3 regions of the Bradyrhizobium sp. Pha-3 genome follow, and region 1 is predicted to be linked to each of the others. Evidence: predicted binding sites of a transcription regulator. Region 1 holds the regulator's gene; each other region holds the start of a gene.
The links. The regulator LexA, encoded in region 1, represses DNA repair genes until DNA is damaged. The targets are predictions, from matches to a motif close to TGTTCNNNNTGTGTTCNG.
Positions count from the first base shown of each region.

Region 2: ACE10X_RS08080 (ribonuclease T2) is a predicted target of LexA. The motif match lies at 3,231-3,248, and genes of this name have one in related genera.
Region 3: ACE10X_RS02690 (DNA recombination protein RmuC) is a predicted target of LexA. The motif match lies at 7,611-7,628, and genes of this name have one in related genera.

Region 1 is NZ_CP170151.1:4,966,825-4,976,729, reverse strand. Features, by position in the region: gene ACE10X_RS23355 (MFS transporter) at 1-773, opposite strand, end outside; gene ACE10X_RS23350 (ComEC/Rec2 family competence protein) at 1,207-3,492, shown strand; gene ACE10X_RS23345 (hypothetical protein) at 3,489-3,716, opposite strand; gene ACE10X_RS23340 (hypothetical protein) at 3,861-4,289, opposite strand; gene lexA (transcriptional repressor LexA) at 4,547-5,251, opposite strand; gene glp (gephyrin-like molybdotransferase Glp) at 5,495-6,706, opposite strand; gene ACE10X_RS23325 (HAD family phosphatase) at 6,733-7,359, opposite strand; gene ACE10X_RS23320 (hypothetical protein) at 8,007-8,162, opposite strand; gene glyA (serine hydroxymethyltransferase) at 8,271-9,542, opposite strand; ZMP/ZTP riboswitch at 9,579-9,664, opposite strand; gene ACE10X_RS23310 (response regulator transcription factor) at 9,749-9,905, opposite strand, start outside.
Region 2 is NZ_CP170151.1:1,675,376-1,685,280, forward strand. Features, by position in the region: gene ACE10X_RS08065 (outer membrane protein) at 33-656, shown strand; gene ACE10X_RS08070 (cold-shock protein) at 931-1,143, opposite strand; gene ACE10X_RS08075 (23S rRNA (adenine(2030)-N(6))-methyltransferase RlmJ) at 1,404-2,264, opposite strand; gene ACE10X_RS08080 (ribonuclease T2) at 2,501-3,187, opposite strand; gene ACE10X_RS08085 (hypothetical protein) at 3,302-3,778, opposite strand; gene ACE10X_RS08090 (hypothetical protein) at 3,945-4,244, shown strand; gene ACE10X_RS08095 (DUF3617 family protein) at 4,288-4,818, shown strand; gene ACE10X_RS08100 (TonB-dependent siderophore receptor) at 5,566-7,866, shown strand; gene ACE10X_RS08105 (ATP-binding protein) at 7,935-9,320, opposite strand; gene ACE10X_RS08110 (response regulator) at 9,431-9,905, opposite strand, start outside.
Region 3 is NZ_CP170151.1:586,204-596,108, forward strand. Features, by position in the region: gene ACE10X_RS02650 (HIT domain-containing protein) at 1-396, opposite strand, end outside; RNA gene ffs (signal recognition particle sRNA small type) at 508-604, shown strand; gene ACE10X_RS02660 (DNA polymerase III subunit gamma/tau) at 717-2,570, shown strand; gene ACE10X_RS02665 (YbaB/EbfC family nucleoid-associated protein) at 2,594-2,914, shown strand; gene recR (recombination mediator RecR) at 2,915-3,520, shown strand; gene ACE10X_RS02675 (hypothetical protein) at 3,659-4,102, shown strand; gene ACE10X_RS02680 (MFS transporter) at 4,326-5,702, opposite strand; gene ACE10X_RS02685 (GIY-YIG nuclease family protein) at 5,782-6,087, opposite strand; gene ACE10X_RS02690 (DNA recombination protein RmuC) at 6,371-7,579, opposite strand; gene def (peptide deformylase) at 7,750-8,277, shown strand; gene fmt (methionyl-tRNA formyltransferase) at 8,500-9,435, shown strand; gene truA (tRNA pseudouridine(38-40) synthase TruA) at 9,435-9,905, shown strand, end outside.

The DNA.
Region 1 (9,905 bases):
AATTGACCACTGTACCAGACCACGCCCTGTCCAATCAGGACGACGATCGCGATCAGGATGTACTTGATGTTGGAGCTGAGGAAAGCTTCCCGCCAGGGATTCCTGGTCATCTGTCCGCGTGCCTTGATCTCCTGGAAAATCGGCGTCTCCTGGAGCTGGAGGCGGATGTAGATGGCGATGGCCACCAGCAGGAACGAGACCAGGAACGGTACGCGCCACGCCCATTCGTCAAAGGCCTGATTGCCGGCCCAGGTTCGGGTCAGAACGATTACGGCCAGCGACACCACGATCCCGAGTGTCGGCGAGGTTTGTAGCCAGCCTGTGTAGTAGCCGCGGTGGTCATCCGGAACATGCTCGGCGACGTAGGTGATGGCGCCGCCATATTCGCCGCCCAGGCAGAGACCCTGGATCATCCGCAAGCCGAACAGAACGAATGCGGCCGTCAGGCCGATCGATTCATAGGTTGGGATGAGTCCGATCGCGCCCGTTCCCAGGCCCATTCCGCTCAAGGTAACAAGGAATGTATATTTGCGGCCGACCCGATCGCCCATCCATCCGAACAGGAAGGCGCCCAGCGGGCGGATCAGGAATCCCGCAGTGAACAGCGCGATCGTGCTCAGCAGGGCTGCGACGGGGTGGGATTGCTCAAAGAACTTGACCGACAGAACCGCGGCCAGGCTGCCAAAAATATAAAAGTCGTACCATTCAATGATGTTTCCCACTGACGCAGCCACAATCACGCGACGAAAATCGCTCGGTACTTGAATTGCCATGTGCTGCTCCTCTCAAATGCAAACGCTACGCCTCGCGTTTTTCAGCGATCTGTCCGCTCGCGGAGTGCGCGTGGTGCACGGCGTTACAGGCGAGATTTTGCGAGTTCGTCCGCAACGCCTGATCTCAGGGGAGTTGTGGCCACCTGAGAGGAGCTCCAGCGGCCTCCAAGTGCCGCGAGCCGTCACTGCCTCATCCCTGTCTCTTTGGGAGTGGAGGCATCAGGACAGTCTAATCCCAACGGGATCGGTATCTTATGAGACTTTCGGCTCGATCGATTTGACGCAGGCGGCAGCTGTGGCCCGGCGCGAGGTTGGCAAGGCGCAGGACGATCCAGGTACCCGGGCGTTGCCGGGTCCGTATTCTGCATCCGTTCCGCTAGTCGGGTGACCGGGCCATCCGCTAGCCTGCCGCCCGGCAGGGATCGCAAGCGGAATGGCGGAGCAGGGCACGACGCCGGGCGGCAAACGCGGCTACGCGGGGACGTGGCCGCCGCGCGCGGCTGCGCCGGTCGGCGGCTATCTCCCGACGCGCGTCGGCATCTGGAAGCCTTTCGTCGGGACATTGCGGCAATGGGCGCGCGCGGAGGCGGGGGCGGGCCGGTTGTTGCCGTGGGTGCCGGTGGCGTTCGGCACCGGTATCGCCTTCTATTTCGCGGCCGAGCACGAGCCGGTGCTGTCGGCCGCGGCCACCGTCGCAATCCTGCTCTGCCTCCTGGCGCTGCTGCTGCGGCGGCGCAGCGTGTTTCCGGTCATCGCGATGCTGGCCGCGGTGGCCGCGGGCTTTGCGACGGCGACCTGGAAGACGGCGCGCGTTGCCCACACGGTGCTGGCGCGGCCGATGTTCTCGGTGGCGCTGACCGGCTTCGTCGAGACGCGCGACATCCGCGAGAAGACCGATCGTTTCGTGCTGCGCGTGGTTTCGATGGAGAGCCCGCGCGACATGACGAAGCTCGATCGTGTCCGGCTCTCGGTGAAGAAGGGCACCGCGCCCGATGTCGGCAGCTTCGTTGAGTTGAAGGCGCGGCTGTTGCCGCCGCTCGGGCCGCAGCGTCCGGGCTCCTACGATTTCGGACGAGACCTGTATTTCCAGGGCATCGGCGCCTCCGGCTTCGTGATGGGCGCGGTCAAGACCAGGGAGCCGCCTGCGACCGGCGGCTTTGCGCTGCGCTACGCCGCCTTCATGCAAGGCCTGCGCGACGCCATCGACGCGCGTATTCGCACCACGCTCGACGGCGACCAGCGCGCGATCGCAACCGCGCTGCTCACCGGCCGGCGCGATGCGATCTCGACGCCGGTCAACGATGCGATGTTCATTTCGGGGCTCGGCCATGTGCTGTCGATCTCCGGCTACCATATGGCCGTGGTCGCCGGCGTCGTATTCTTCGCGGTGCGCGCGCTGCTCGCCCTGTTTCCCGCGCTGACGGCGGGGCATCCGATCAAGAAATGGGCCGCGGCGGCCGCGCTGCTCGCCGCGGCGTTCTATCTGTTGCTGTCGGGCGCGGAGGTCGCCACGCAACGGTCGTTCTTCATGACCGCCGTGGTGCTGCTCGCCGTGATCGTCGACCGCCGCGCGATCACCTTCCGTACGCTGGCGGTGGCGGCACTGATCGTGCTCGCGATCGCGCCGGAGGCGCTGGTGCATCCCAGTTTCCAGATGTCGTTTGCCGCGACGCTCGGGCTGGTGGCGCTGGTGCAGATCGGGTTGCCGAACCTATTCGCGTCGCCCGACCATTCGGCGACCGCACGGGTTGCGCTGTGGGGCGGACGTGAGCTCACGATGCTGATGCTGGCCTCGCTGGTGGCAGGGCTTGCGACGACGCCCTACGCTGCGTTCCATTTCCACCGCGTGACGCCCTACGGGCTGCTCGCCAACCTCGCGGCGATGCCTGTCGTCTCGGCGGTCGTGATGCCGGCCGGCCTGCTGGGACTCGTCGCCATGCCGTTCGGCTTCGACGGCGTGTTCTGGGCGATCATGGGGCTTGGCATCGACTGGATGATCCTGGTGACGCAATGGGTCGCCGCACTCCCGGGCGCGGTCGGCCGCATGGCGGCGTTCGGCATAGGGCCGCTGATCGCAGCGAGTGCCGGCATCATCCTGCTCGGGCTGCTGCGTACGCCGCTGCGCTGGTCAGGCGCGGTGCTGCTGCTGGTGGCCTCGGTCTGGGCGCTCAGGGTGCCGCAGCCGGACGTGCTGGTCTCCGGCGACGGGCGCAACGTCGCGGTGCGCGGCGGTGACGGGCGGCTGCATTTGATGCACAGCGCCAAGGATGCGTTCCTGGTCAAGGAGTGGCTGGCAGCGGACGCCGACGCGCGGACCGCTACCGATGCGTCGCTCGGCGAGGGCGTCTCGTGCGATGCCGGCGGTTGCGTGGCCCAGGGACCTGGCGGCGCCTTCGTCGCGCTCGCGACCCGGCCGGAGGCGCTGGCAGACGACTGCGAGCGCGCAGGCCTGATCGTGACGGCGCGGCCGGCGCCGCAGGGCTGCGCGGCATCGGTGATCGATGCCGAGCGACTGCGCCGCCACGGCGCGTTGGTGCTGCGGCGGATCAGGGACGGCTACGCCGTCGACGCGGTGAAGCCCGGCGGGATCGACCGGCCGTGGTCGCCGGCGGTTCCCGGCGACGGCGAGAGCGAGACGATGCTGCGCGCGCCCGCCGCCGCGCCGCGGCCCGCCGTGGACGCGACGCCGGCCGAGACCGATCTGCAGGGCGATGATTAGCGGTGGTCCGGCGAGGGGCCGCTCGGCAACTCGAACAGGCCGAGATGGTATTCGTCGGAGTCGGGGCCGACGTCGGGCTTCTTGACGAGGGTGAAGGAAGCCTCGGGAAATTGCTCCCAGACTTTCAGGTCGTCGGCCGTCACCGTCAGCCAACCGAACCGGAACATGTAGCGGCCCGGTTCCGTGACGCGTCCAGCCTTTTGCCAAGTGACCTTATCGACCACCGCGCACGTCCTCCGTGCCCGATGATGCGCCAAGGCGCCGGCCGACGCAAATCTCCCCATGCGCCCCGGAAGCGGAAGTCCGGGGTCGCCCGAAATTGCTTAGGTCATCCGCCGCCGAACAGCTCATTCCGCGGCACGATGCGCTCAACCCAAAAACAGCGTTGCGAATGCGGAGGGCCGCCGCTCTACAACCTTCGGCTTCTGCTCGACCGGCGGATGCAGCGCCGGCAATTGCAGCACGCTGACGCGCTGTCCCTCGACCAGCTGGGTCACCAGGACATGGCTGCCGTCGGGGAATTCGACCGCGTCATGATGCCGATCGGGCACGTCGGGCTCGACTTCGTTGAATACGCCGACGCGATAGTTCAGCGTCTTGGTCCAAATCCAGCGGCTGTCGTAGCGAACGTTCTCGGCGAAAGCGAGCTCGGTGCCCGGCAGCATGCAGACCGCGACAGTGGGATCGTTCTCCGAAGCAAAGCCGCGGGTCGACGTGCCGCGGAACGTCGTCGTGATCAGCGTCTCTCCGACAATGGCGGGGCGCGATGCCACGGCGTGCAGACTATAGTCACACATCGGATGGCTCCTCATTTCGAGGTAGCGACCCGTGCCTCTCCTTGAGGCATTAGGGCCTCTACCAGAGTGGACGATAGCGAACGAGCTTCTGCTCGTTTCTGGGCGATTGTACGACTGGTCCGAGACCGCCTCCGATCACAAACACGCGACGCTGCGCGAGAGGTATCGGAGCGCATCGGGCAGGCCGTACGCTACACTATCATGCAAGGAACGATCCGACGTGTTGCTCGTTCCCGGCCGCCGCAAGTATTTGCAATTCAGTATTTGCGATAAAGGCCGATCAGCTTGCCCTGGATGCGGACCCGGTTCGGCGGCAGGATACGCACTTCATAGGCGGTGTTGGCCGGCTCGAGCGCGATCGATGCGCCGCGGCGGCGGAAGCGCTTCAGGGTGGCTTCCTCTTCGTCGATCAGCGCCACCACGATGTCGCCGGTGTTGGCGACGTCGTTGCGCTGGATCAGCGCCATGTCGCCGTCGAGGATGCCGGCATCGACCATCGAGTCGCCGCGCACTTCGAGCGCATAGTGCTCGCCGGCGCCGAGCATGTCGGGCGGCACGCTGATGGTGTGGCTGCGGGTCTGCAGCGCCTCGATCGGCGTACCGGCGGCGATCCGGCCCATCACGGGGACCGCGACCGGACGGTTGCCGTCGTCCTCGGCGATCGGCGGCGTGCTGGCGCGCCGGCCGAGGGTGCCTTCGATGACGCTGGGCGTGAAGCCGCGGCGGCCGTTGCCGCCGCCGGCCGAGAGTTCGGGCAGCTTGATGACCTCGATGGCGCGGGCGCGGTTCGGCAGGCGGCGGATGAAGCCGCGCTCCTCCAGCGCAGTGATCAGGCGGTGGATACCGGACTTCGAGCGCAGGTCGAGCGCATCCTTCATCTCGTCGAAGGAGGGCGGTACGCCGGCCTCTTTCAGACGTTCATTGATGAAACGCAGAAGTTCGTACTGTTTGCGCGTGAGCATCTCGAGTATTCCCCCGGTTGATAGCGTCGTTCGATTCCGAGACTCTTCTGGTAGGGCCTGCAGGCGGGGCCTGACCTCAGGAGCATGTGCTCGTTGCACCTGCTTCCACACGACTTCCCGATTGTAGACACCAGTACTCGAAACAAATCATGAACGGACACTATATGTTCGATATGTGTTCCGCAACCACTTAATTTCCGGTGAACGGATCAGGCAACGCACAATCGGCGGGGCGCGAAAACCTTATTCGGGCAGTGTCAGGATCTCGCATTCGCTGCCTTGGACGGCCGCAGCCGCGAACGGCGGACGCACCAGAAGTGCCCGTGCCGCAGCGAGATTCCCGAGCAGCGACGAGTCCTGCTGCGTCACTGGCGTTGCGATCAGCGTGCCGTCCTCGCGCGCTTCGAGCCGTGCACGCAGATAGTCCTCGCGCTGGTCGTTGGCGGCGAGGTCGCGGCCGAGCAGGGCGCTCGTGCGGCGATGATGAATCACTTTCCGGCCGCTCAGCGCCCGAATCAACGGCACCAGGAACAGGAAGGCGCAGACATAGGACGACACCGGATTGCCGGGCAGACCGATCACCCGCATCGCGCCGAGCCGGCCATGCATCATCGGCTTGCCGGGCCGCATCGCAATCCGCCAGAACGTCATGTCGACGCCCTCGGCTTCCAGCGACCGCTTGACGAGATCGTGGTCGCCGACCGAGGCGCCGCCTGTCGTGATGAGGACATCGGCACCGGCCTCGCGCGCCCGGCGGATGCCGGCCGTGGTCGCCTCCACCGTGTCGGCGGCAACGCCGAGGTCGACGGTCTCGGCGCCCTCGGCGCGCGCCAGCGCCCGCAGCGCGTAGCCGTTGGAATAGACGATCTGGCCGGGGCCGGGCTGCGAGCCCGGCATCACCAGCTCGTCGCCGGTCGCCAGCACCGCGACCTTCGGGCGGCGGCGCACCGCAAGTTCCGGATAGTTCATGGCGGCCGCCAGCGACAGCGCGCGGTCGGACAGGCGGCTGCCGCCGCTGAGCAGCACCTCGCCCGCACGGAAGTCGACCCCGGCCGGGCGGATGTGCCGTCCGATGCTGGCGGTCTCCGTGATCGTGATGTGGTCGCCGTCGACGGCGGTGTCTTCCTGGATGATCACCGCGTCGGCGCCATTGGGGATCACGCCGCCGGTGAAGATCCGCACCGCCTGGCCGGCGCCGACCGTCCGCTCGAACGGCCGGCCGGCGGCGACTTCGCCGATCACCTCGAGCCGGGCCTTTAGATCAGCCGCATCCGCGGCGCGCACCGCATAGCCGTCCATCGCCGACATCGGCTGCGGCGGCTGGGTGCGCAGCGCCGCGAGGTCGTGCGCCAGGGTGCGGTGGTAGGCGGCATCGAGCGCGACCATCTCCTCCGGCAGCGGTTCGGCGCCGGCGAGGACGGCGGACAGGGCATCGGCAACCGGCATCAGGGCCACGCTCAGAGCTCCTCAATTCCCAATGTTCAAATACCAAGTGCGGTCAAAGCCCTTGCCACGTCATCCGTCGATGTCACGTGGATAGCATGAAGGCCGCGCGCCCGCGCACCTTCGATATTGGCGGCCAGGTCGTCGAAAAACAGGATCCGCGACGCCGGCACGCCGATGGCTTTTACCACATGATCGTAGGCCTCGGCGTCGGGTTTGCGGAAGCCGATGCTCGAGGACAGGAAGACGTTGCGGAAATGGCTGAGCAGCTCGGCATGGGTGACCGAGAAATGCGCGACATGGGCCGGATTGGTGTTGGAGAAGGCGTAGAGCGGCATCCGCTCGGCGGCCGCCGCGAGCAGCGGGGCGATGCCCGGCATCTCGCCGGTGAAGATCGCGTTCCAGCCTTCGAGGAACTGGGCGTCCGTGATGTTGATGCCGAGGGTCTGGCGCAGGCTTTCGAAGAACGCCGCGTCGTCGATCCGGCCGATCTCGTGATGCTTGAAACTGTCGTCGACGACAAAACGGGTGGCGAGCTCGGCGGGCGCGCAGCCGGCGTGCTGCGCCCAGTGCGCCATCACCTTGTCAAAGTTGATGTCGAGCACGACGCGGCCGATATCGAACAGCAGCACGTCGACGGCGTCGGGAGAGAATTGCGAGGTCATTGCATGAAACCGTGTACGAGAATTGCGGGCAGGCGGCAATGTCCTCGATTTCAGTGACCGGTGTGTGGATTGTACGTGGCGTTGCATTCATCGCGAGACTGTTCCCGCGCACACCACCGTCGTCCCGGCGAAGGCCGGGACCCATACACCGCGGCGGATCTTGTTGGATGCGACTCGGCGTTCCAGCGTTGCGTAACAATCTGTATTTGGGGTTATGGGTCCCGGCCTTCGCCGGGACGACGGTGAGGTTGTTTCGCGATTCAAGACGTCAAAAACCGCGGTGTCATCACCCGCATGCGCATGCGGGTGATCCAGTATTCCAGAGACGGCTGTGCTTGAGCCGAGAGGCCGCGGCGTACTGCATCGCCCGAATCTACCGGTGTCGTCCCTGCGAAAGCATACGCCGCAGCGGGTGTTGAGAACGGGACTCGTTGTCCCAGCGTCGTTCAACAATCAGCATTTGTGGTTATGGGTCCCTGCTCCCGTGCGCAATTGCGCACTAGGCAGGGACGACACCCAATATAAGGCGTCGTTTGTGGGTCGGGCAACTCAGTGGCACGCGCGCGAGCTTTCAGCGCATCAAGCGACTTGATGCTTGCCGGCGGCCGGATGCTTGCCGGCGGCTTGGTGCCCGCCGGGCGTAGCGCTCACATCCTGGACAGCGCCAGGCCGAGGTAACCGATCAGCGCGCCGGTGCTGAGAATGATGACGACGAGCGCCTGCTCCGAGCGTGCTTGCAAGGTTTTCCGGGTCACGGCGTTGGACGCTCCGTCTTCGAGATCATGCGGTCCAACGAACAGCATCGATTTCCGTTCCGGTCCTTTCCGGGGAACCTTCACGACGTGCCCATGCAGGCCGCATACCCGGCCGGGTGACGCGACGAACGCGGAGCAGGAATGCGGCTCGGCCGCCTATGAGGGCGGCGCGATCCCCGGAACGGGGAAAGCGCGGCACATTTCGACGCTGTTCGATCTCAGTCGTTTGACGACCGCTGCATCTCCCTTCGACCGGAGGGATTCCGCAATGAGTTCGGCGATGAGGCGCATTTCGGGCTCGCCCATGCCGCGCGTGGTCGCCGCCGGCGTCCCGAGGCGAATGCCGCTCGGCCTGAGCGGCGGACGCGGATCGTCGGGAATGATCTGCTTGTTTGCGGTGATCCCGACGGCGTCGAGGATGTTCTCGGCCGCGCCGCCGTCCAGGCCGACACTGGCCACCGTATCCACGACCATCATGTGATTGTCGGTTCCACCGGTGATCAACGTCATGCCGCGTTCCATCAACGCTTCGGCCAGGACCTTCGCGTTGCGCATGACCAGTCTTGAATAGGCCTGAAAATCGGACGTCGATGCCTTCTTCAGCGTGACCGCGGTTCCGGCCACAACGTTCATGTGCGGCCCGCCCTGCAAACCCGGGAACACCGACGCGTCGATCTTGCCGGCGAACTCCCGGCGACAAAGAACGATGCCGCCGCGCGGCCCGCGAAGCGTCTTGTGCGATGTCGTCGTCATCACCTCGAAACCCGCATCGAGCGGATTGCGCAAGGCGTTGCCGGCGATCAGGCCGCCGTAATGGCTGACGTCGGCCATCGTCAGTGCACCCACCTCATCTGCGATGCTCTTGAAGGACGCATAATCCAGATCGCGCGGATAGGAGCTGTAGCCGCAGAGCACCAGCTTCGGACGGACGTGCCGGGCCATGGCGCGGAGCTCATCGAAATCGATGGCGCCGCCGCTTGACGGCTGCGTCTTGTAGCGGGCGAAGTTGAAGAGCCGCCCCATGTGCGACACGGGCGCGCCATGGGTGAGATGGCCGCCGTGTGACAGGTCCATCGCCAATATCGTATCGCCGGGCTGCAGCAGGCCGAGATACACGGCCTGGTTCATTGGCGACCCGGACAGAGGCTGAACGTTGGCATGTTCGGCGCGGAACAGCGCGCAAGCTCGCTGTCGGGCAAGGTTCTCTATCTGGTCGGTAAATTCCTGGCCGCCGTAATAGCGGCGTCCCGGATAGCCCTCGGAATACTTGTTGGTGAACACCGATCCAAGCAGCTCGAGAACCTCGGGATAGGTGTAGTTCTCCGACGGAATCAGCTCGACGCCGTCTTGCTGGCGGCGCTCTTCGCCCTCGAGCGCAAGGGCAACTTCCGAATCGTTGAGGTGGAGTTCATTGCGGAATGACGGCATGGTCCGGGCTCCCTAAGACGCTGGATCATCAGCTGAACGGGTTGCCCAGGCGAACGGCGCTAGAACCCTTCGCGCTTCACCGTGGTCAATTCCACGTAAGCTCGCCAGTCGCGCGAGGGGCGAATGAGCCTGCAGCTCATCGCGAGCAGGAGGCTATCCAATCCCCGGCGCGCTCGCAAGGGTTGGTCGCTGCCGCTGACGCGGGCTCAGCGTTCGCCGAGATCGAGCTGCGTCAGGATGCCTTGCCGCAGCGCGAGGCGGACCAACTCGATATCGGTGCCGACGCCGAGCTTGTCCTTGATCAGGGAATGCAGGTTCGCGACCGTCTTGGGGCTGAGGTGCAGCGCCTCGGCGATCTCCTCG
Region 2 (9,905 bases), 3.3 Mb from region 1:
CCGGCGGGCTGCGGCTGTTGCGTGGTGTACCAATGACCCGGTTTGTCGCGCGTGCGCTGGCATTGATCGTTGCAGGCTGGACGACCTCGGCGGCGTCGGCCGACCTCAACTACGGATCGCCCTATACCGTCTATCAGCCGCTCAATGCCTATAGCTGGGCCGGCCCCTATCTTGGCGGCAATGTCGGCTATGGCTGGGGTTCGGTCGAGAACAACCCGACCAAGCCGTCCGGGTTCGTCGGCGGTGTGCAGGCCGGCTACAACTTCCAGAACGGCTCCCCCTGGGTGTTCGGTATCGAGGCCGACATCCAGGGCACCACGGCCGACGACCGGTTCGCGCCGTGGAAGTTCTCCAACCCGTGGTTCGGCACGGTGCGCGGCCGCGCCGGCTATGCGGTCAACAACGTGCTGTTCTACGCGACCGGCGGTCTCGCCTTCGGCGAACTGCGCGGCGAGACGTTCGGTATCACGGAGAGCCACACCAATGCGGGCTTCACCGTCGGTGCCGGCGCCGAAATGGGCTTTGCCCCGCACTGGAGCGCCAAGATCGAATATCTCTACGTCGACCTTGCCAACAGCAATTTCACGATCACCGGTGGCGTGTCGAACGGCTACAGCTTCAGCCTGGTTCGCGCCGGCATCAACTATCACTTTTGAGAACAAGAAAACGTCGACCATCAACTCCCGGCCGCGCCTTGCGTGGCCGGGCTTTTCTTTGTGTTGATGGTCTTAACGTCGCGCATGGCGGCATGCACGCCGCGGCGTCCGCGAATCCAATCGGTGGGCCGCACGTGTGGGATATGCGGCACCGCCAGTCGCGTCCGCATCATAGAGGTGGTCACCCAGAGCACGCCAGCCGCGCGCTCGGCGGCCAACTCACACGCAACGCCTCATTCGGCGTTCATCACGAGCCGCGAATCGCGAGCGCTCGTCATGAGACCACCAGGTTGACCGCCTTCGGGCCCTTGCCCTTCTTGTCGGGCTCAACCTCGAACGTAATGCGTTGTCCTTCAGTCAGGTCCTTCAATCCTGCACGCTCGACAGCTGTGATGTGAACGAACACATCGCGGCCGCCATCATCAGGCTTGATGAAGCCGTAGCCACGCTCTCCGTTGAAGAACTTGACTGTCCCAGTCATGGCCATCGGGAAACTCCTCCCCCGTATTGCTCCACCGCTACGCGCACGCCGCGTAGCGGTTGACCGACATTCGCTTGTCGGAAGCTTGGCCACCTGAACAGGCCGGCGTCACGCCGCCGGTCTGCCTGGATTTATTTCGGCCTTGTCACTCCGCCGCAACCATTCGCGGAAGCGGAACGTAAAGCCAGTCGTAACAGGATGAGCATAATACGGTTCCGCGCAAATTGCCTATGCTCAAAATTGAACTTTTCAGTAGGAGCTGTCGATCAAGGTTTAGGCGTCTCGAGTCTGAAGCGTCCCGCACCGCCTTGACCGAGCGGCCGCTCGAGTTCGGGCAGGATGATCTTCAACTCATTCGCCAGCGTCCACGGCGGATTCACCAGCAAAAGCCCTGTGGAAACGAGGCCTGCGCCTGCTTCTTGCGGTGCCACACTGAATTCCAAACGCAGGCATTTGCCGGTGGGCCGACTCGCTGCTGCTGCAGCGGCCACACTGCGCGCTAGCTCATCGGTGGCTCTCCGGGTTTTTACGGGGTACCACAAAAGATACGTGCCGGTCGGCCACTTCGCGAATGCTTCCGTGAAAGCACTGGCCAGCCGCTCGAACTCGTCCTTCGCTTCGAACGGCGGATCGATCAGCACCAGGCCGCGCCGCTCGTTCGGCGGCACGAATGCGGGCAGCGCCATCCAACCGTCGAGATCGACGACGCGCGCTTGCGCGTCGCGTCGCAAGGTGTCGATCAGCTGTTTGCGCGCCGTCGGTTCGATCTCGCAGGCGGTGAGGCGATCTTGCGGACGCAGCAGCGCCCGCGCGATCAACGGCGAACCCGGATAGGCTTTCAGCTCGCCTCTCGGATTGAATGCCCTGACGATGTCGAGATAGGGCGCGATCAGCGGCAACGCCTTGTCGGAGAGCCGCGCCTGCATCAGCCGCGCGATGCCGGTGAGCCATTCGCCGCCGCGCTGCGCTTCGCTCGACGTCAAATCATAGAGGCCGGCGCCGGCATGGGTGTCGATAACGCGGAACGGCGCCGGCTTGTCCTGCAGATAGGTGAGCATGCGCACCAGCACGATGTGCTTGATAACATCGGCAAAGCTGCCGGCATGAAAGGCGTGACGGTAGTTCATGTGATGATCGTGCTGCGCTCCCAAAGGGTCGCGCATGTTGTACTCGTCATGCCCGGGCTTGTCCCGGCCTTCGCTAAAGCTTCGGCGGGGTTAACATCCGAGCTCGGCGAAGCCTTGGCGTAGCCGGCTCCCGGGCATCTGCGCCTGATCTTGCTTGTTTCGCGATGGCGCAGGTGGCCGGGACGTTCTGCGCGACGACGCGCGGCGCGGGTCCGCCGGCCATGACGCAGAGGGTTTCAGCCGCCGCGAACCGGAGGCATCAGCACCTGATCGCGGCGGCAGGCGCGGCGATCGATTTCCTCGCAGGAGCGGAATTGCAGATCCTTGCTGAGGCAGATCCGCACCTCGCTGAGCCGCTTGCTATCGCAGGTCACCGAGATCGCGGAGTTGCTGAGGCCCGGATTGACCTTGAGGAACGCCGCCTCCAGCTCGTCGGGCGCGACCGTCTTCGGCTCCGACAATTGCAGGAATTCCTCGGGGATCTTCACCGTGGCGCGGGCCTTGCGGATGGCTTCGAAATAGGCGCGTTCGCCGAGACCCGAGCAGGTGCCGTGCTTGTCCCACTCATTGTAGATCAGCCCGGGCGCCGGCATCAGGTCGAGCATCGAGCTCATGATGCTGCGGGCGAGTCGCGGCGAGGGCCGCTGGCAGTATTCCGGAAAGCCCCGCTCATATTGCGGCCACAGGCCGTGCACCACGAAGGAATAGGGCCGTCCGCCGCACTGCGCCTGCGTGCCGCGGCCGTTGTTGCCGCGCTCGCTCGCCGCCTCGCAGAACGAGGGCGACCACGACAGCGACAGCACATAGAAATCGAACTCACCGGGCGCATTCTGGCGACGATCCTGGGCCGAGGCCGCAACCGCACCGCACAGAATAATGACAACCGAAATCAAAAATCGGGAAATTATGTCCAACCGAGGCATCAAACGCTCCCCTCACTCGACCGCCCGGAGCCTAGCAGGCCGCGAGAACATTTCAAGAACAAAAAGCCGCCGTCCAAATGGCGGCGGCTCCTGCTTTAGCAATCTGGTCGGAGATCAGGGCCGGGCGGCCTTGCAGGACGGGTTATAGGCCCAGTTGCGGTCGAGCCCCGCGACGCACCATTCGACGCCCTGATTGATGCTGGCAAAGCCGCCGTCCTCGATGATCGAATAGTGCACCTTGCGCACCTTGCCGTCGCTCAGCATCGCCTCGCCGCTGCAATAGCGGCGCGGAATATTGTTGGACTGCCAGGGACGGAAGGCGGTTTCGTGAATCCCGTTGAAGCCGGTGATCACGAGCGGCGAATTCCAGAAGGTGGCTTCCTTTTCCTGGAATTGCGTGCTGATGACCGTCAGGGCCTTCTCGCATGGGGCCACATTGCCGTCATAGCGCGGGCCGGACAGCCAAAAGTTCATTTCGAGCGGATTGGCGGCCTGGGCCGTGCCCCCGAACGCCAGCGTGCCGACCACGAGTGCGGCGCCGAGGCCGAGCTTGCGGCCGAGTTTATTGCGGGAGCTGAACAGGTTGCGCATGGGAATCCACCCGATTATCCGATGCCGCGGACGGTGCCGCGAAGCCCCGGCAAGGTCAAGTGCAGCGCGGCAACACCTGCGGAGAAGTCCACCTTGGGGAGCCGGCTCGTTCTTTTCACGGTCGCCGGCGCACTCTATGTTGGCTCGAAGCGAAATGGAGTCTGCGATGCGAAGGAAATTGGCCGCGTGCCTGGTTGCCGTTTGCGGGATGCTGGCCGTTGTGCCGGCGCGGGCGGATTGGATGCAGCCGGTGCCGCCGTTCAAGGGCAATGATACCGGCGGTATCATCGCCTATACGCTGGCGACCCAGGCCGACGCCCGGCAGCTTGCCGTCGATCACTGCGCCTCCTACGGCAAGGTGGTCAAGTTCCTTGCGATGCAGAACTATCCGGGCGGCTACATATCTTTCGCCTGTCGCTGGGTGCCCTATGGCGCAGCCCAGAGGCCGTTGCGCACGCTCTACTGAGCGCGCTTCAAATCTTTCGATCGTTCAGCCGGGAGCCGACCGCATGACCCGACAGCTTGCCTTGCTTGGTTCGGCTGTGTGCCTTGTCCTGTCCGCTGGCGCCGCAAGTGCCGTCGACCTGCCGATCCGCAAGGCCGGTCTGTGGGAGATGAAAATGGTGCGCACCGGCGGGCCGATGCCGGAAATCACCATGCAGCACTGCACCGACGAGACCACCGACAAGGAGATGAGCGCGGCGGCCTCGCCGATGGCCAAGGAAGTCTGCTCCAAGCAGGACATCCAGAAGACCGCCACCGGCTATGTCAGCGACAGCGTCTGCAGCGTCGCCGGCATGACGATGCAGAGCCATGCCGAGATCGTCGGCGATTTCAATTCCGCCTACACGGTGAAGAGCACCTCGCATGCCGAGGGCGGCGCGGCCGGCTCGCGCGACACCACGATGACCATCGAGGCGAAATGGCTCGGCGCCTGCAAGAGCGACCAGAAGGCCGGTGACATCATCATGCCAGGCGGCATGAAGATGAACGTCAAGGACATGGAAAAGCTGAAGGGCCTCCTGCCCAAGCAGAAGTAGCGCGCAGCGCATTCGGCTGTTGCCGCGCCTGAATGCATCGCCTCGCATGCCGAGAGGCTGTGCCGCCTTGCACCACAGTCATTGCGAGCAGTTCGCGACGAAACTGCGGAGCAATCTTGCGCTGAGGCGATGCGCAATCCATCCGATCCCTCCCGGTCACCCCCAAGGCTATCGCGTATGCCCCTTGGCGACCGCGCAAGTGTTTGGCCCCGTGGTTCGAGACGCGCCGCAAGCGGCGCTCCTCACCATGAGGGTCTACTATTGTGCCGCAGAACAAGACCTCATCCTGAGGAGCCCGCCGACGGCGGGCGTCTCGAAGGATGGCCACGGGCACACCGCCACGAAATGCGATAGCCCTGCCGTCACCCCCGCGCAAGCCTTTGCGCGGGGGTGACGGTTCACCGCGTTCGTGCGCTCCTTGGCGCGCGATGACGTCGACGGGATGCAACATCATTGAATGATCGCTGCGTGCCTCGCGTTCGAGACTCTCTGCGAGAGACGACGCGCATCGCATTCGTCGAGTCGAAAGCCTGACGCGCCAACCTGTCGTTTTGAACCGTTCCAGTGTTGCGCATCTTGAATCATTCCAGTGTTGCGCTTCTTTTCTGCTTTCATCGATTCTATTTTGCGCGTGTGGAATTTCGCGCATCCCGCCGATAGAAGTCCGCCCCAATCGATGCCGGCCTTGTCGCAAACGCGACTCGATCGATGTCAGCGTAAGGCAATGTGGGGATTTGTTCGGTGGGAATGGTTTCGTATCGGAGCAAGCGCGGCTTGCTCGGATCAACGGCTGCGATCAATGCAGCGCTGCTCGGTTCGGTCGTGCTTGTGCCAATGGGCGCAGACGTCGCCTGCGCTCAGGCGCAGACAAGTCCTCCGCAGAACAATGTCAGCGAACTTCCCGCAGTGACGGTGGATGAACCTGGCGCCGCAAAGAAGCGCGGTGCCGTCGTTTCAAGTCAGAACACCAGGGCTTCGCGCGCCGTCGCGGCGAACCGGCGCCGCAATGCCGTGGCGCCCGCTCAGAGTCAGGCTCCGCGGTCGCAAGGCACAGGTGGCGCGATCGGTACGACGACGGGTTACGTCGCGACCGCCAGCACGGCCGGCACCAAGACCAGCACAGCGCTGATCGAAACGCCGCAGTCGCTATCGGTCGTCACGCAAAAGGAGCTTCGGGATCGCAACGTTCAGACGCTCAAGGACGCCGTCAGCTACACGCCGGGCGTGACGACCACGGCGTTCGGCTATGATCCAAGGTTCGATAGTTTCTACATCCGTGGCTTCGATGCGACCTATACGGGGATCTATCGCGACGGCCTGCGTCAGGGCGGCGGCAACTTCGCCATTCCAAAGATCGAACCTTACGGTCTCGACAGCGTGTCGATCCTCCGCGGACCGGCCTCGGGCCTCTATGGCCTCGGCTCTCCGGGAGGCATCGTGGATGTCACGACCAAGCGGCCGCCGTGGACGGCATTCGGTGAGGTGCAGCTGCAGGGCGGCACCTACGACCGTTACCAGGGCAGTTTCGATATCGGTGGTCCGGTGCCTGGCAGCGATCAGCTGTACTACCGGCTGACGGGGTTGCTGCGCGACGCAAAGACCTGGTACCCCGGCAACGACGACGATCGCGCCTATATCGCGCCTGCGCTGACCTGGCGGCCGGACGCCGACACGTCCTTCACCATCCTCAGCGAATATCAAAAGAGCCGAACCGCCGCCAGCATCGGCAACTTCCGCACGCCTGACGGACAGTTGACCAACATCTATTCGAATGATCCGGCCTTCAGCGCGATGGATCAGAAGCAGTATCGCATCGGCTACGCGTTCGAGCACAATGTCGACGACGTGTGGACGGTGCGGCAGAACTTCCGCTTCTACCAGGTCGACGTCGACGCGAAATACACCCAGATCGATTCGATCGACAGCAGCACCAATCGCGCCTCGCGGTCGGCCTGGCGGATCCTGGACAGCTTCAACACCGTAACGCTCGACAATCAGGCCGAGGCCAAGTTCATGCTTGGCGCGATCAGGAACACGGCGCTGTTCGGCGTCGACTACGGTCACTCCTACTACAACGACAAGATCGGCTACGGGCCGGCGCCCGATCTCAATCTCCTGACCATGAACTACGGCGCCCAGGCGATCGCGACGCCGGCATTCTCGATCTTCAACAAGCAGTCGACCGACGAGGTCGGTGTCTATGCACAGGAGCAGGCCAAGCTCGGGGGCTTCATTCTGACGCTCAACGGCCGTCAGAGCTGGGTGTCGCAGACGACGACCGCGGGTCTGGACGGCGTGCCGTCGACGCAAAAGGCCACCGCCTTCACGGGCCGTGCGGGGCTGAGCTACGTCTTCGACAACGGCATTGCGCCCTATGTCAGCTATGCGACGGCGTTCGCCCCGCAGGTCGGCGTCGATGCATCCGGATTGCCGTTCAGGCCGACCACCGGCGAGCAGAAGGAAGTGGGCATCAAGTACCAGATGCCGAACCTTCCGGTGCTGTTGACCGCCGCGGTGTTCGACATCACGCAGGACAATGTGCTGCGCACCGATCCGAACAACATGGCGTTCCAGGCAGCCACCGGGCAGGTCGAATCCAAGGGCGTGGAGCTCGAGGCGAAGCTGGCGCTCAAGCAGGGATTTGATCTCACCGCCGCCTACACCCATCTCAACGTCGTGATCACGCAGGGCGATCCCGACACGACCGGCAATGAGCTCTCCGGCATTCCGAGGAATTCCTTCGCCGCCTTCGGCAAATATACGTTCCAGTCCGGCGTGCCCGTCGAAGGGCTCGGGCTTGGTCTCGGCGTGCGTTATATCGGCACGAACTTCGGCAACGACCAGAACACGTTCCAGAATGCGGCGACGACGCTGTTCGATGCGGTGATCGATTACGATCTCGGCAAGCTGGACCGGCGCTTCCTCGGCGCCACCGCGCGCCTGAACGCGACCAATCTGTTCGACACGCACTACCAGACCTGCCAGTCCGGTTACTGTTATGCCGGCGAGCGGCGGCAGGTCATCGGCACCTTGTCTTACCGCTGGTAGCTCGAATTTGTTGTTTGGACGCGTTGTCTTCACGCGAACCGGCGTCCACTTCGCTCGAAAACGCTATGTTACACCGGCACCCGCACGACGGCGCGCAGGCCGCCCATCGGGCTTTCGCTGAGCATGATGTCGCCGCCATGCGAGCGGGCGATGTCGCGGGCGATCGCGAGCCCGAGCCCGGTGCCGCCTTCGTCCTGGTTGCGGGCATCGTCGAGCCGCAGGAACGGCTTGAACACTTCCTCGCGCATGTCGGCGGGGATGCCCGGTCCGTCGTCGTCGACCGTGACGTTGAGATAGCGATGGTCGCGATGGCCGGTGATCGAGATCGTGTTGGCGTGGCGCGCCGCGTTGGAGACGAGATTGGCGAGACAGCGCTTGAACGAGGCCGGCTTCACCGTGACGACGGGCAGGCCGTGGAACGCGACGGTTGCGGTGTGGCCGTGGCGTTCGGCGTCGCTGCGCAATTCCTCCAGCGCCAACGCCATGTCGGTCGGCTGCGCGACCTCGCCGGAATCGCCGCGCGCGAAGGCAAGGTAATCCTCCAGCATCATCGACATCTCGTCGACGTCCTTGCGCATCGCGTCGATCTCGGGGCCTTCGCCGATCAGGGCAAGCTCGAGCTTGAACCGGGTCAGGATGGTGCGCAGATCATGCGACACGCCGGCGAGCATCGCGGTGCGCTGCTCGATCGAACGTTCGACGCGCGCCTTCATCTCGATGAAGGCCTGCGCCGCGCGCCGCACCTCGCGCGCGCCGCGCGGCCGAAAGTTCGGCGCCTCGCGGCCCTTGCCGAAACTTTCGGCGGCGTCGGCGAGCCGCAGGATCGGCTTGATCTGGTTGCGCAGGAACAGCACGGCGACGATCAGGAGGATCGTCGAGGTGCCGAGCATCCAGAAGATGAAGATCTCCGAATTGGAGGCGTAGGCCGCGCTGCGCTGGGCGAAGATCCGCATCACCGAATCGTCGAGCTGCACGCGGATCTCGACCAAATTGGATTTGCCGACGGTGTCGATCCAGAACGGACGGCTGATCTGGCGGCCGAGCTGCACCGACAGCGTCTGGTCGAGCAGCGAGAAGAACGGCTTCGGCCCCGGCGGCGGCATGTCGCCGGCGGGCAGGAAGTCGACCACCAGCTGCAGTTTCTGGGCGATGCGGCGAAGCTGCGCGCGGTCCTTGTCCTGCGGATAGCTCTTGTAGACGTCGATCAGCGCGGCGATATCGGACACCACCGCGGCCGACAGCCGCCGCGTCACCGTGTTCCAGTGCCGCTCCATGAACACGAACGCCACCACTGTCTGCAGGATCACCATCGGCACGATCATGATCAGCAGCGCGCGCGCATAGAGGCCGGTCGGCATCCAGCTCTTGAACGCATTGCCCATCCAGCCGTTCGCCTTCGAGACGCGCTGCGAGGCGTTCTTGATCAGGGTCAGGCCGGAGTCGAGCGTGCTCATGCGGATGCTCTACAGCATGATCCGGAAAACTGCGCAGCGGTTTTCCGGCAAGATCATGCTCAAACAAGGATCTGAAGCGCGATGACGATTCATCCTGATCTCATCGCGCTTCAGGGCGAGGCCACCAGGCGATAGCCGATCCCGCGCACCGCCTGCAGGAACAGCGGATTGGCGGGATCGTGCTCGATCTTGCGGCGCAGGCGGTTGATCTGCACGTCGACCGCGCGTTCGTTGACGGTGCCGCCGGAGGTCAGTTCGGCCCGCGGCACGGTCTCGCCGGGCGCGCTGGCGAGGATGCGCAGCATCTCGCGCTCGCGATCGGTGAGATGAATGATCTCCTCGCCCTGACGCAGTTCGCTGCGCTCGATGTGGAAAATGTAGGGGCCGAACGCAATCTGCTCGACGACTGCGACCTGCGGCGGCGCGGTGCGCTTGAGGATATTGCCGATCCGGAGCACCAGCTCGCGCGGCTCGAACGGCTTGGCGACATAATCGTCAGCGCCGATCTGCAGGCCCTCGATGCGGGCTTCCGCCTCGTGGCGGGCGGTCAGCATGATGATCGGCACCGTCGAGGAGCTGCGGATG
Region 3 (9,905 bases), 4.4 Mb from region 1:
AAGCGCGCTGATGAAATTCTGCACTTCCTCGGCGTCATGCGCCAGCGGCGGCATCACGCCCCAAACGGGACGCGGCCATGCAGCGTCGCTGGTGCGGCGCGCGATGACGTGGACGTGGAGCTGCGGGACGAGGTTGCCGAGCGCGGCGACATTCAGCTTGTCGCACTTGGTGACCTCTTTGAGGGCCCGCGAGACGCGGGTGATTTCCGTCATCAGCTGCGCCTGCGCGACCTCGTCGAGGTCGATGATCTCGACCGCGCCGTCGCGCCGCGGCACCAGCAGCAGCCACGGATAATGCGCATCCTTGATGACGAGCACCTTGCACAGCGGCAGGTCGCCGATGTCGATGGTGTCTTTCTTGAGCTGCGAATGCAGCGACCAATTGGAGGCGGGCATGACGGGCAAATAATGCCTTTCCGTGTTCCCAGACAAGTCCCACAAAGCCAGCCTTACAAAGCCGGGTCAGGCCGCTTGCTTTCCGGCGGTTTTGGCCCCAAATAGGGACCGGGAGATTGGCGGTGGACGAGCCACTCGCCAACCGGGTCAGGTCCGGAAGGAAGCAGCCCTAACGAGGTCCGGATCGGGTCGCTCGTCAGTCTCCTACCTGTTTTTCCGAGCGAATCGCGCTGGAACGGCGGTCTCCGCGCCCGGCGCTCGATTTCGGCTCCTATCCGCACGCCGGCTGAAGAGACAATTCCCAAGTTGCGGATCGATGCATGAATGACGCTGGCGACCCCTCCCAACCGTCCGATGGCGCAGGCAAAGCAAGCCCTGACGGCGGTTTCGATCTCGGCGCCGCGCCGGACGCCGCCAAGCCCTACCGCGTTCTCGCCCGCAAATACCGCCCCTCCAGCTTCGAGGATTTGATCGGCCAGGAGGCCATGGTGCGCACCGTCTCGAACGCGTTCGAGACCGGGCGGATTCCGCAGGCCTGGATCCTGACCGGCGTCCGCGGGGTCGGCAAGACCACCACCGCGCGCATCCTCGCCCGCGCCTTGAACTACGCCAAGCCGGACGGCTCGGTGAACGGGCCGACCATCCACATGCCCGATCTCGGCATCCACTGCCAGGCGATCATGGAAAGCCGGCACATGGACGTGCTGGAGATGGACGCCGCCTCCCACACCGGCGTCGACGATGTCCGCCAGATCAATGACAGCGTACGCTACGCGCCGGCCAGCGCGCGCTACAAGGTCTACATCATCGACGAAGTCCACATGCTGTCGACGGCGGCCTTCAACGCCTTCCTGAAGACGCTGGAGGAGCCGCCGGAGCACGCCAAGTTCGTGTTCGCCACCACCGAAATCCGCAAGGTTCCGATCACGGTGCTGTCGCGCTGCCAGCGCTTCGACCTGCGCCGCGTCGAAGCCGACGTGCTGATGAAGCATCTCGGCAATATCGCGGCCAAGGAAGGCGTCGAGGTCGAGCCCGAGGCGCTCGGCATCATCGCGCGCGCGGCCGAGGGATCAGTGCGCGACTCGCTGTCGCTGTTCGACCAGGCGATCGCGCATGCCGCGGGCAATGTGAAGGCCGACGCGGTCAGGCAGATGCTCGGCCTCGCTGACCGCACCCGCGTGATCGACCTGTTCGATTCGCTGGCGCGCGGCGATCTCGCCAGCGCCTTCGCCGAATTCCGCGCGCAATATGACGTCGGTGCCGATCCGGTTGTGGTGTTGTCCGACCTTGCCGAGTTCGTCAATTTCGTCACCCGCGTGAAGGTCGTGCCGGGGACGGCAGACAATGTCGCGTTCGGCGAGACCGAGCGGGTGCGGGCGCGTGAATTCGCCGCCAAGCTGTCGATGCGGGTGCTGTCGCGGATCTGGCAGATGCTGCTCAAGGGCATCGCCGAGGTGCAGACCGCGACGCGCCCGGCCGCGGCCGCCGAGATGGTGCTGGTGCGGATTGCCTATGTCGCCGATCTGCCGACCCCGGATGAGGCGATCCGGATGATCGAGCAGAATGGCGGCGGCGCTGCGCCCGCGGCGTCGGGATCCGCCGCCTCGCAACCGTCGCGCGGCGCACCATCCTCGGCAATGCCTGCGATGTCATCCGCGCCGGTGCGCGCGCCGCAGGCCGCGCCGCGCGCCGATTTCGCCGCGCGTCCGCAGATGGCCGCGCCCGCCGCCGATGCCGCGCCGGCGCTCCGGATATCAAGCTTTCCGCAGCTGATCGCGCTCGCCGGCGAGAAGCGCGACATCATGATGAAAAGTGCGCTGGAGGCCGATGTGCGGCTGGTGCGCATCGAGGACGGCCAGCTCGAGATCGCCCTCGAGCCGAAGGCGCAACGCGCGCTCGTCACCGACCTGTCGCGCAAGCTCGAACTATGGACCGGGCGGCGCTGGACCGTGATCATCTCCAACGAGGCCGGCCAGCCGACCGTCCGTTCGCGGAACGAATTGGCGCGCAGCGAGCATCAGCGCACTGCGGAAGCCGATCCGCGCGTGCAGGAGGTGCTGGCGCGCTTCCCCGGCACCAAGGTGGTCGAGGTCCGCCGCCTTGCCGCCGAGGTTCCGGTCTCGGATGCCACCGGCGAAGACCCGATTGAAACTTCCGACAGCGACGACGATTGATATCTGGCTACAGGGACGCACGCATGGCTGATTTTCTCGGCATGATGAAGCAGGCAGCGCAGCTGCAATCCAAGATGCAGGAGATGCAGGAACAACTCGGCAATGTCGAGGTCGAAGGCATTTCCGGCGGCGGCCTGGTCGCGGTGCGCATGACCGCGAAGATGGAAGTGAAGGGCATCAAGATCGATCCGTCGCTGATGAAGCCGGAGGAACGCGAGGTGCTCGAGGATCTCCTGGTCACCGCGCATGGCGATGCCCGCCGCAAGGCCGAGACCGCGATGCAGGAGAAGATGATGGCGCTGACCGGCGGGCTCGGCCTGCCGCCGGGATTTGGTCCGACTTGAATGGCTGCGAGCGTTGCCGGCCCCGAGATTGAACGCCTGATCCAGTTGCTGGCGCGGCTGCCCGGGCTCGGGCCCCGTTCGGCGCGGCGCGCGGCGCTGCATCTGATCAAGAAGCGCGAAGCCCTGATGACGCCGCTGACCGCGGCGCTGCAGGTGGCCATCGAGAAAATCCAGGTCTGCAAGACCTGCGGAAACATCGATACGCAAAACCCCTGCACGGTGTGCACCGATCCGCGCCGCGATCCCTCGATCATCGTCGTGGTCGCCGACGTCGCCGATCTCTGGGCGCTGGAACGCGCCAATGCGACCAATGGCCGCTATCACGTGCTCGGCGCGACACTGTCGCCGCTCGACGGCGTCGGTCCGCAGGATCTCACCATCGATCAGCTGGTGGCGCGCGCGCACGCACCCGAGGTCAGCGAGATCATCCTGGCGCTCAATGCGACCGTCGATGGCCAGACCACCGCGCATTACATCACCGACCTGTTGTCGGTGGCCAATGTGCGGGTGACGCGGCTGGCGCATGGCGTGCCGGTCGGCGGAGAGCTTGATTACCTCGATGAAGGTACGCTATCTGCAGCCATGCGGCAGCGGACGCTGTTCTAGTGCGCGATGCCGGCGCCGAGCACGGCGTCGGGCGCCAAGCGATCGGTTACAATCGCACCGAAACAAAATGGTAGGGTGGATGCCGATTCGGGGACGGTCATTCACGCTCTGACGAATCAAGATACGGAACCACTGACAATGACGGCACACCGATTCGGCGTACGCTTGTTCGGCGTACGTTTGGGCTTTGCGCTTCTGGCGGCAACGTTCGCCGCGCCTTGCGCCATCGCACAGCAGGCCGACGCGCCGCAGAAGCCCGGCAAGATGATCCACGCCGGCGACGTGCTGTCAGGCGAACTCGGCGTCATGAAGGTGCGCGACGCCAAGAACCGCGGCAAGCGCGTCGCGACCTACCAGATCACCAGCGAGCCGCGCCGCCTGCCGCCGCCGAGCGGTCTGTGCAATCTCGAGACCGGGCCGGAAACCTTCCAGCTGATTCCGACCAACGATGCCCAGGCAGCGCAGCTCAAAAGCCTCTCCGGCAAGGAAATCTCGGTGAAGGTCGACGAGGTCGCCTGCGCCAAGGATGCCGGCGAGATGAGCGAAGCCATCGTCACCAAGTGGAGCGTGGTGGCGAAGTAGGGGCGTGCCACGATTGCGACGTCATCGCCCGGCTCGACCGGGCGATCCAGTACGCCGCGGCCTCTCCGCCGAATCACGAACGTCTCTGGAATACTGGATCACCCGGTCGAGCCGGGTGATGACAGCCTGTAGCCCGGATGGAGCGAAGCGAAATCCGGGACAGTTTTGCGGGCCAAGACCTCCCCGGATTGCGCTTCGCTCCATCCGGGCTACGGCGGCTGGGCTAAACCCGCACCGGCCCCAGCTCGTCGAAATGCCCGCGCCGCTGCAGCCAGGCGAGCAGGATCAGGCTCGGGATCGCGACCAGCACGCAGATCACGAAGAACATCTGCCAGCCGACGGCCTTGGCGACATAGCCGGCGCCCGACGACAGATAGGTGCGGCCGACCGCGGCGAGCGCCGTCAGCAGCGCATACTGGGTCGCGGTGTGCAGCGGATTGCGGCACAGCGCCGACAAATAGGCGACGAAGATCACGGTGCCGATCGCGCTGGTGAAGTTCTCCGCGGTGATCGCCAGCGCGAGCGCCCATTGATCGACGCCGACATGCGCGAGCCAGGAGAACGAGAGGTTGGCGATCGCCTGCAGCACGCCGCCGATCCAGAGGCTGGTCGCCAGCGAATAGCGCCGCGCCACGAAGCCGCCGGCAAAGCCGCCGATCAGGGTCGCGGCGAGGCCGACGCCCTTCACGATCGCCGCGTAGTCGACCTTGGAGAAGCCGATGTCGATCACGAACGGCGCGGTCATGGTGCCGGAAAACGCGTCGGTGAACTTGAACAGCACCACAAAGGCGAGCGCGGCGAAGGCGTCCTTGCGGCTCAGGAACTCGGAGAACGCCCCAAGTGCCGCGTGCAACACGCGTTCAGCGGCGTTCTGTGCGTGCGTGGCCGCTTCCGCGCCCTTCGATTGCGCCGGCTCGGTCGCCGCCAGCGCAGTGACGATGCCGATCACGACCAGCGCGGCCATCACCACATAGCCCCACATCCACGCCGACGGACGCGCGAGGCCAGCGGACTCGAAGCCGCTGACGATGAACAGCGCGCCGGCGGTCGAGACCAGCATGCCGACGCGATAGGCCGCGACATAGGACGCCATGCCGGCGGCCTGCTCGCTTTCAGGCAGGCTTTCGACGCGGAAGGCATCGACCACGATGTCCTGCGTCGATGAGGCGGTTGCGACCAGCAGCGCGGCAAAGGCCGCGAACCATGGCGATCGCGCAGGATCGGCCAGCGCCAGCACCAGGATCGCCGCGATCAGCAGCAGCTGCGAGAACAATAGCCAGCCGCGGCGGCGGCCGAACATCTGCGTAAACAGCGGCACGTGCAGCGCGTCGACCAGCGGTGCCCAGAGGAATTTCAGCGTGTAGGGCGTGCCGATCAGCGCCAGCAGCCCGATGGTGCCGAGATCGACCCCGGCCTCCTTCATCCAGACCTGCAGCGTCGAGCCCGACAGCGCCAGCGGCAGCCCCGAGGAGAAGCCCAGCAACAGCACGATCAGCACCCGCGGCTGCAGGTACAACGCAAAACTGTCGCGCCAGGAGGTGGCGGCGGGCTTTGGCTCCGGCTTTGCAGACGCGTCTGACGTCGCTTCAGGTGCTGTCATAGAGGAGTTGGTAGCAGATTCGGCCCCAAAAAGTCTGTCATCGCCCGGCTTGACCGGGCGATCCAGTATCCCAGAGGCCCTATCCGCCACCTGCGGCAATTTCCGGGTAAAGATCGATCCAGTCCGGATTGTCTTTCTCGATTAGGGAAATCTTCCAAGCGCGTCGCCATTTCTTCAGCCGCTTCTCGCGTCGGATCGCGTTCTCAGGATCATCGAACTGCTCGAAATAGACCAGCCTTACGACATCGTACTTTTCCGTGAAGCCTTCGACCAACTTCAACTTGTGCTGGCCGACGCGACGAATGAGGTCATTTGTCACACCGATGTAGAGCGTGCCGCCGATATGGCTGGCGAGGATGTAGACGTAGTAGCTGCGTGCCCCCATCTGCCGCCTCTGGATACTGGATCGCCCGGTCAAGCCGGGCGATGACAGCTGATTATGTGGTGCGATCTTTGGTCAGCAACATCACTAGGTGCGGTCATAGAGAAGTTGTTACCAGAATCAGCCCCAAAAAGACTGTCATCGCCCGGCCTGTGCGCAATTGCGCACATGGACCGGGCGATCCAGTATCCCAGAGGCCTATCCGCCACCTGCGGCTATTTCGGGATAAAGTCGGGCGATGACATCGATTGGGTGGTGCACGCCGGACAACTTCTAGAAACAACGATCACTCCCCCGCCTGCAGTTTGCGCGGGGCGGGGAACAGGTCGGACGTGCTGGGCTTGACGAAGCGGGGGACCTCGATCGGGGTCTCGGACTTGCTGAAGTCGAGTTCCTCGATGCGGCCGGCGCGTTTCTCGATCTTGTCGGCGGAGATCAGGATCTGCCTGACGTCCTCGTTCACCTGGCCGAAATGAGTCTGCAGCTTGAGCACGCGCTCGCGCAGGCGGCCGAGGTCGTCGCCGAGATGCATCACCTCGTTGCGGATCTGGTCGGCGGCGTCGCGGATGCGGGCGTCCTTCAGGATCTGCTGCATCACCTGGATCGCCAGCATCAGCAGCGAGGGCGACACCAGCACGACGCGGGCGCGATAGGCCTTCTGGATCACGTCGTCGAAGCCGTCATGGATCTCGGCATAGACCGATTCCGACGGCACGAACATCAGCGCGGTGTCCTGGGTCTCGCCCGGGATCAGGTACTTCTCCGCGATGTCGCTGACATGCTTCAGCACGTCGGCGCGCAGCCGCTGGCTGGCGAATTTGCGCTCCTCGTCGCTGCGCGCATCGTGCAGCGCGGTCATAGCCTCGAGCGGGAATTTCGCGTCGATGCAGAGCGGACGCTGGTCGGGCAGGAACACGACGCAGTCCGGCCGCTTGCCCGACGTCAGCGTGTACTGGAACTCGAACGAGCCCTTCGGCATGCCATCCTGGACGATCGCCTCCATCCGCGCTTGGCCGAAGGCGCCGCGGGATTGCTTGTTGGCGAGCACGTCGCGCAGCGTCGTCACCTGGGTGGTGAGCTCGTTGAGGTTCTTGTGCGCGTGGTCGATGATGCCGAGCCGCTCGTGCAGCACGCGCAGCGAATCCATCGTGTTGCGGGTCGATTGCTCCATCGACTGGCCGACCCGGTGGGTCACCGAATCGAGCCGCTCGTTGACGGCCCGGGCCATCTCCGCCTGCCGGCCGGCCAGTGCCTGCGCCATCGCGTCCACGCGGCCGGAGGACTCGCTCTGGGCCCGCAGCATGTCGGCGAGCCGCTCCTCCAGCTCGTCGGCGCGGATGGCCTGGGCCATCGCGAGTTCCGTGCCGCGCCGGCTGGCGCGTGCGATCACTAGCGCAATGGCGAGCAGCAGGATCAGCGCCAGCGCCCCCAGGCCGATCAATGCGTCGGAGACACGGACCGGAAGGTCGCCAATCGTCAGCAGAATCTCGTTCATGCCGGCAGTTGTAGCCGATTCGCGGCCCGGCGCGAACGAAGAGGGAACGTTTATGGCAAATGCATCCCTGATTTTCCGGGTTAATGCGGGGTGAAGAAACGTGGTTAACGTTGTCCTAACGGGTTCCTGAGCGCATTGACCCCATGAAGTCAGCAGCTTAAATCGCCGCCATGGCATTAAGAGAAATTATCATCCTGCCGGACAAGCAGTTGCGGCTGGTGTCGAAACCGATCGAGAAGGTGACGCCGGAGATCCGCAAGCTGGCCGACGACATGCTCGAGACCATGTATGACGCGCCCGGCATCGGGCTGGCGGCGATCCAGGTCGCGCAGCCGCTGCGGCTGATCACCATGGACCTCGCCAAGCGCGACGAGAACGGCGAGACCACGGCGAAGCCGCGCGTCTTCATCAATCCCGAGATCATTGCGCGTTCGGAAGAGCTGTCGGTGTACGAAGAGGGCTGCCTGTCGATCCCCGAATATTACGAGGAGGTCGAGCGCCCGGCGCGGGTGCGCGTGCGATTCACCGATCTCGACGGCACGGTGCATGAGGAGGATGCGGAGGGGCTCTACGCCACCTGCATCCAGCACGAAATCGATCATCTCAACGGCGTGCTGTTCGTGGACTATCTGTCGAAACTGAAGCGCGACCGCGTCTTCAAGAAATTCGAGAAGGCCGCCAAGCGCGCGGCGGAGTAGGATCGCCATCGGCACTCGACTCCCTCTCCCGCTTGCGGGGGAGGGTTGGGGTGGGGGTCTTTCCACGAGTCGTATCGCTGAGATAGCCCCCACCCGGATCGCATCTTCGATGCGATCCGGCCTCCCCCGCAAGCGGGAGGCCAACCGAATTCGCGGATAGACCCGCGCGCTTCATATGCGATTCCTCTTCCCGCAAGGGAAGGAACAGACCGAGTTCTCGTCATGCCTCTCCGCCTGATCTTCATGGGTACGCCCGATTTCGCGGTGCCGACGCTGCTGGAGCTGGTGGCTCATGGCCATGAGGTCGTGGCGGTCTACACCCGCGCGCCGAAGCCGGGCGGGCGTCGCGGCCTGCAGCTGCAGCCGACGCCGGTCGAGCAGGAGGCGCGCCGCCTCGGCATTCCCGTGATGACGCCGAAGACCCTCAAAACGCCGGAAGCGCTCGAAGAGTTTCGCGCGCATGACGCAGACGCCGCCGTCGTCGTCGCCTATGGCATGATCCTGCCGCAGGCCATTCTCGACGCGCCCAGGCTCGGCTGCTTCAACCTGCATGCCTCGCTGCTGCCGCGCTGGCGCGGCGCCGCACCGATCAACCGCGCCATCATGGCGGGCGATGCCGAGAGCGGCGTGATGGTGATGAAGATGGATGTCGGCCTCGACACCGGCGACGTCGCGATGGCCGAGCGGCTGCCGATATCGGACAGCATGACGGCATCCGATCTGCACGACGCGCTGGCGCCGCTCGGTGCCGACCTGATGGTGCGCGCGATGGCGGCGCTCGGGCGCGGCGGCTTGCAGCTGACGAAGCAGAGCGCGGACGGCGTCACCTATGCGGCCAAGATCGAGAAGGCCGAGGCGCGGATCGACTGGAAGGAGCCGGCGCATGCGGTGCTGCGGCACATTCACGGGCTCTCGCCGTTCCCCGGCGCCTGGTGCGAGCTCACCGGCGAAGGCGAGCCAGTGCGGCTGAAAATCCTGCGCTGCGAGCTGGCCAGGGATTCGGGCGCACCGGGCGATGTGCTCGACGAAAATTTTGCGATCGCCTGCGGCGACGGCGCGATCCGGATCCTCGAACTGCAGCGCGCCGGCAAGGCGCCGATGAAGGCAGCGGACTTTTTGCGCGGCACGCCGTTGAAGCCGCCTGCGCGGCTTAGCTGATGCCCCGCTACAAGCTCACCATCGAATATGACGGCACGCCGTTTTCCGGCTGGCAGATCCAGGACACCGCGCCGACCGTGCAGGGCGCGCTGGAGGCGGCGGTCAAGGCGATCTGCGGCGAGGACGTGCGCGTCCATGGCGCAGGGCGTACCGACGCCGGCGTGCATGCGCGCGGCCAGGTCGCGCATTGCGACATCGCCAAGCATTTTCCGCCCGGTCGTTTTCGTGACGGGCTGAACGCACATCTGCGGCCCAATCCGATCGGCGTGCTCGCGGCTGACATCGTGCCCGACGATTTCGAGGCGCGGTTCTCCGCGACCAAGCGGCACTATCTCTATCGCATCACCAACACGCGCGCGAACCTCGCGCTCGACATCGGCCGGGTCTGGCGCGTGCCGCGCGCGCTCGATGCTGACGCGATGCACGCCGCCGCGCAGCGCCTGCTCGGCAAGCACGATTTCACCACCTTT